Regions from separate parts of the Fictibacillus sp. b24 genome, predicted to be linked through region 2. Evidence: predicted binding sites of a transcription regulator. Region 2 holds the regulator's gene; the other holds the start of a gene.
What was found. Region 2 encodes LexA, which represses DNA repair genes until DNA is damaged. Its sites were predicted from a motif close to CGAACATATGTTCG; they were not measured.

Region 1: a site for LexA is predicted at 1,051-1,064, ahead of QUF49_RS08380 (DNA polymerase thumb domain-containing protein). Genes of this name have one in related genera too.

The regions. Positions count from the first base shown of each region.
Region 1 covers NZ_JAUCES010000005.1:1,629,909-1,633,121, forward strand. The annotation lists gene QUF49_RS08370 (SDR family NAD(P)-dependent oxidoreductase) at 1-563, shown strand, start outside; gene QUF49_RS08375 (YqzH family protein) at 761-961, opposite strand; gene QUF49_RS08380 (DNA polymerase thumb domain-containing protein) at 1,125-2,381, shown strand; gene QUF49_RS08385 (YolD-like family protein) at 2,397-2,726, shown strand; gene QUF49_RS08390 (ZIP family metal transporter) at 2,799-3,213, opposite strand, start outside.
Region 2 covers NZ_JAUCES010000005.1:2,028,551-2,031,763, forward strand. The annotation lists gene QUF49_RS10445 (DUF896 domain-containing protein) at 45-284, opposite strand; gene QUF49_RS10450 (YneB family resolvase-like protein) at 346-990, opposite strand; gene yneA (cell division suppressor protein YneA) at 1,011-1,277, opposite strand; gene lexA (transcriptional repressor LexA) at 1,437-2,051, shown strand; gene QUF49_RS10465 (YuzF family protein) at 2,187-2,435, shown strand; gene QUF49_RS10470 (vanadium-dependent haloperoxidase) at 3,010-3,213, shown strand, end outside.

The DNA.
Region 1 (3,213 bases), 400 kb from region 2:
AGATTTTAAAAGAACATCCACACATACATATTTTAGTGAATAACGCTGGCTACGGTATCTTCGAAGAATTTGCCGAGTCACCTTGGAAGAATATTGAGGGTATGTTTTCAACGAACGTTCTCGGTTTAATGGCGTGTACGAGAGCACTTCTACCTCATATGCTTCAAAGAGGGAGCGGACACATCGTGAATATCGCTTCACAAGCCGGCAAGATCTCAACACCGAAATCAAGCGTGTATGCAGCTACTAAACATGCTGTTCTAGGTTTCTCAAACGGGTTGCGCCTCGAAGTTGCTCATAAGGGGGTCTACGTGACAACCATCAATCCGGGACCAATAGCGACAGATTTCTTTACGCTTGCGGACCAGTCAGGAAATTACGTAAAAAATGTTCAAAAAATGATGCTCCAGCCTTCCCATGTTTCCGAAAAAATCGTAAAGGCGTTGGAACGTCCTGTACGTGAGATTAATCTGCCTTGGTGGATGAATGTCGGGAGCACAATGTACCAAGTGATGCCAAAATTGATCGAAACATTAGGCGGAAAATCGTTTCGTCAAAAGTAGACGACTATAATTATATTATGTTAACTAATTGAGTGGGAAGTATAGCATCATATTAAGAGAATCAAGAGCACTAGTGGATTGAAGGCCAAAATATGTGGATTGAAGCTTAAAACTCGAGGTTGCTACCCGAAACTCCACATTGATCTCAGATTCAATCTCCTAACTTAGCACAGGTTCTGTTTTCATACAGAACCTGTTTATTTATTTGTAAAAAATTCATAAACAACGTCTTGAATGATAGTATAAACAGCCTCTTTCTGATCCACTTCGCTCATCTGCCCCAGGATCTTCTCCTCAAGCTCATTCCATTCAGTATCTGTTAATATGCAATCTTCTTCTTCCCATAAGTAATCTTTCAACGCTTTTACAATCATTTTTCTTAACAAAGAGCGGTCCATTTTTCCACCTGTCTTTCCTTATAAATCCTAGACTTTTGAGTAAAAAACGTCAATCTGCAAAATTTGCTGAAAAAATTACCATTGTTATAAGAACATACATTCGGTTAAAATGGGTATACATATAAGGAACAGATGTTCGTAAAAGGCGAAGGAGTTGTGACAAATGAACTATGATGAAATGCCAAAGCGCACCATCTTATGTATGGATATGAAAAGTTTTTATGCGAGCTGTGCTGCTGTGCGCTTAGGATTAAATCCGCTGACGTGTCATTTGGCAGTAGTAGGGGATACAGAACGGCAAGGCAGTGTCGTGCTTGCTGCTTCTCCGCGATTAAAAGCCGATTTTGGTATCCGAACAGGAAGCAGGCTTTTTGAAATCCCCAAAAATAAAGACATCATCATCGTAAACGCACAGATGGCTTTTTTTCTAGAGAGATCGATGGAGATCACGAAACTGCTGCACCGTTATGTTCCGCCTGAGTCCATACACACATACAGCGTAGATGAAAGTTTTCTTCAAGCCGATGGAACAGAAAAATTATGGGGAACCGCACAAGAACTCGCAGAAAGAATCCGCCGCGACATCTGGCGAGAGTTTGGATTACCGTGTGCAATCGGAATCGGTCCAAATATGCTCATGTCAAAGCTTTGTCTAGATCTAGAGGCAAAGAAAAAAGGCGTAGCCGAATGGCGATACGAAGATGTAGAAACGAAGCTATGGCCTCTAGCTCCTTTAAGTCAGATGTGGGGTATCGGATCGCGGGTGGAACGTACGCTGAACAGAATGGGGATTGTAAAAGTAGGTGATCTGGCACACTATCCGCTGGAGCTTTTAGAGAAAAAGTTTGGGGTTATGGGAAATCAGCTCTACTATCATGCATGGGGAGTGGATCTGTCTGAGATCGGAGCTCCTATTCTTCAAGGACAGATCAGCTATGGAAAGAGCCAGATCTTACTGCGAGATTACACAGATTTAAACGAGATTAAACATGTCATTTTAGAGATGTGTGAAGAGGTGGCAAGACGTGCTAGACGGGCAAGAAAAGCAGGAAGGACCATCAGCTTTGGATTAGGATACAGCAAAGATGAAGGAGGAGGAGGCTTCCACCGTTCCAAATCAATCGATCAGCCAACTAATATTACGATGGAGCTCTATGAAGTTTGTCTGGATTTGCTTCGGACTTTTTATCAGGGAGAGACGGTGCGCAAGATTTCAATCGCTCTTTCCAACGTCTCTGAAGATACAGAAACACAGCTTACTTTATTTTCTTTAGATCATCCACAAAAAAGAAAAATTGGCTATGTGATGGACGATATTCGGCAAAAACACGGCTCCAACTCTCTTTTGCGGGCTGTTTCCTATACAAAAGGAGGAACAGCTTTATACAGAAGCCGGCTTTTAGGCGGACATAAGGCATAGGGAGGAGGGCGAACAGTGATTCGTGACAGAGGCACTATTAAGTGGACGGCGATGATGCTGCCGGAACACGTGAAAATGTTAAGAGAACATCAGGACGGTCTGGATTACGAGCGAAAACCCGAACTAGATGAACAAAAGTACGAAGAATTTAATGAGACAATCTGTGTCGCGATGGAGGAGAATCAAACATTAAAGTTTACGTATTTTGAAAAAGGAAGAAGTGCTGAGCTTAAGGGGCAGGTTCATTACGTAGATGAATTCAAAAAGGAATTACGTGTGATGGATGAGGCCGATAAGATGCATATCCTAAAAGTCACGGAAATTATGAATATTGATTACGCATAAAAAAACTGGTCCGATGCAGGGCCAGTTTTTAATTACGCCATTTTAAAAAGGTCTTTTAACAGCCTTTTATTATCATCCGAAAATCTGTGTTAAGTAGATCATGATCAATAGCCCCGCAATAAATGATAATGTAGCAGAACGCGCGTGGCCGTCTCCATGGCTTTCAGGTATGAGCTCTTTGTATACGATAAAGAGCATAGCACCGGCTGCAAAAGAAAGACCATATGGCACAAGGTTCTCCACATACGAAGTTAAAAGATAGCCAAGCATCGCGGTGACGATTTCAACAGCACCTGTTAACGTTGCAATAACGAACGCTTTTATTCTGTTCATCTTTTGATGAATCAAAAAAAGTGCCACAAGCATTCCCTCAGGTGCGTTCTGAAGACCAATCGCGAATGCAATCAAACCGCCCAGTCCTGTATTATCACTCGCATAACTGACACCAACAGAAAGTCCCTCAGGTAAATTGTGCAGTGTTATCGCA
Region 2 (3,213 bases):
AGAAAAAAATGCCTATTTACAGTTAAGTAAATAGGCATTCTATATTATTGTTTAAGGTTCTTTTTATTATCTTTACTTCTTTTTAATTTTTCAGGTGTTACATCATCACCGTTAGGGTCTACAAAAGTCATACCGTGCAGATCTTGAACGAAAGACTTGCGGAAGACTTGTAAATACTCTTCTCTTAACTTTTTTTGTTCTGCTTTTTCTGCTGATGTCAATTCCGTTTGTTTTGACTTTCTAGACAGTTCATTTATTCTTTGCATTTTATCTTTTGATAACATGATTTAAAAACTCCTTTTGCAGCATTCTTCATTCTATCCTACAGCAGTATGAAAGGAATTTCTAGTTATCTGTATTTTCCATGTGTTCTTTGTATCTTCTATGTACGGTGGCTTTTGATACATTGAAACCTAATCCTTTTAGCGTTAATGCTATGTCATGAAAAGTCAGTTTCATGTTCTTTAAGCGAACAATTTCAGAAATTGGCACTTCTTTTTTGTCTCGCCCGCCACTTGTGTTGTTACTTAAATTCCTCTGCGGTTTATAACCATCTTTAACCGCTTTTCTCATGCCGCGCCTTATTTTCATATTGTGAAGCTTACGTTGATACTCTTCCACAGTGGAGACGATCTCCAGCACCATTTCATCTGCTTCAGTCAACGTGTATTCTCCGTTATTGGACAGTGTATAAACTTTAATATTGTATTTCATTAACTGATGGAGAATAGCCATCTTTGCCTTTCCTCTTCCTAGCCGAGTATCATCTTGAATGAGGAGGCAGTTAATTTCACCGTCTCTTGCCAAATCAAGCACGTTTAATAATTCTTCGCGATCAAGCGAATATCCGCTTGCCCTCTCACTAAAACATGCTATTACTTCAAAACCAAATTGTTTTGCTAACTTTTTTAATTCAGCTTCCTGTCTTTCAATAGATGTGAGTTGTTCTTCTTTTTCAGTACTTACTCTACAGTATATAATAGCTTTCATTTGCCCAAAACCCGCTTTGTCTATTTATTTACTGGTATGATTACTTTCTGCCCTGGAAATACAGCTGACGCATTTACGCTGTTCTTCTTTTCGACCCATTGTATAAACTCCCAGTTGGAATAATGGTGTTTGGCGTTATATTCTTCGGAAAGACTCCAAAGTGAATCTCCCTCTTGTATGGTTACTTCAATATATTGAGCTTCTTGTGATGCAAGATTTGATAACGTAAAAAATATACCACCTAACAACCCTAAAAATACAATAACATGCATTGTCCCTTGTTTCATTGTGATATCCCCTTCCGACAAACGTTTGTTCGCATCTTATGATATTATAATAACTGGAACGTTTGTTCGGTGTCAACTAATTTTTCGAACTTATGTTTGTATCTCTTTATTCCCCATGCTATACTTTTTATAGATAAAAAATTCGGTGAGGTGCTTAAAATGACTAAGTTATCCAGACGACAATTGGATATCCTGGCTTTCATAAAAGAGGAAGTTTCACAAAAAGGATATCCCCCTTCCGTTCGAGAAATTGGGGAAGCGGTAGGTCTTGCTTCAAGCTCTACAGTTCACGGACATTTAGCTAGACTTGAAAAAAAAGGGCTTATTCGCAGAGATCCAACAAAACCTAGAGCGATTGAAGTATTAGGCCTTGAAGACAATATTCCTTCCGTTCGTTCAGTCTCTATCCCTGTAATCGGTAAAGTAACAGCGGGGCTTCCAATAAGTGCGATCGAGAACGTAGAAGAATATTTTCCATTGCCTGAACATGTTGTAGGTGACGAGAATGTGTTTATGCTGTCTGTAGTCGGAGACAGTATGATTGAAGCAGGTATTTTTAATAAGGACTTAGTTGTTGTAAAACAACAGCCTACTGCCAATAACGGAGATATCATCGTAGCTATGACTGATGAAGACGAAGCAACGGTAAAACGGTTCTTTAAAGAAAGTAATCACATTCGTCTGCAGCCAGAGAATTCCTCGATGGAGCCGATTATACTGCAAAGCTGTACGATACTAGGTAAAGTAATCGGAGTATATAGAAGTATTCACTAATTAAAATTAAACATAAAGAGAAGCAGCTTCATGTTAAGCTGCTTCTCTTTTTTTATGGCATCATCGTTAGTTCCTCTCACCACTCGCCATCTGTATGAATAAGGTGTACGGATACCCATATAGGAGGAATGAATCATGTACTATAATCCTTATGAACAATCAAGAAACCAAAATGGTAACACTCAATATATGACATTAGTAGATCCCTTCGTTGTGAATCGCCTGCGATCCGTAGTAGGTAAAGATCTAGTTGTAGAAACAACTAAAGATACGATAAGAGGTGTACTAGTCGAAGTACAACCCGATCACATTGCTTTAAGTGCTGGTAACGACTCCACTTTTTTTGTTCGTATCCAGCAAATCGTTTCGATTATGCCAATTTAATGGAACATTTTCATACTTATAATGCATAAACAATAATCCCCTGACAACAAATATGTCAGGGGTTATTTCATTAATCACTTTTCAATTGAAAATCAATAGGATCAAAAATATCTAAGATTATTGACTTGATAAAAATTATTCCATTGTTGAAAATTGGATTAAAATACAAATCTAAACAAATAAGATCACCTTTAAAGTGAAGCGTATATAGAAGTATTCATTAAGTTTGAATATTTGCGATTAGACAAGCTGTAAATACAAATGAACGGCTTGTTTTTTTATAAAAAAAATCAATTTAAGTATATTTTCATTTTCCTTCATTCTCTTCCGATTTCCTTCACGAAATATGAATAGGCTTTTTCTTCCGCCTGCTTAAGGTACACGGTCTAACAAGAGTAATTTGGGTAAATCGCATTGGTGAACAACCTATTCTCATATAAAAAAAATGAATATAATGAAACAATTGATGTAAGAGATTAGGGGGCTAAAGAATAGATTAAAAAAAGATATTAACATCGAAGAAAGTAGGATTTATTCCTAGTATCAAAATAAAATAAAATAAATAGGTGATTAGATGACAAAAAACGACAGGTCTGATAATAAAAAAAACTGTTTAATCGGTCCTTTAAATACAACGGAGCGCAATAAGAAAGCATTTCAAGTTCGTCTTGAGGCAGCGGCTTCCCAAATGAAACTTCCTCTCACTAAACATCCATGTAATGGTGACGAACAATTGTATCCAACTAAAATTGGCAGCTTTTCTAAGGGGTTGCCACAT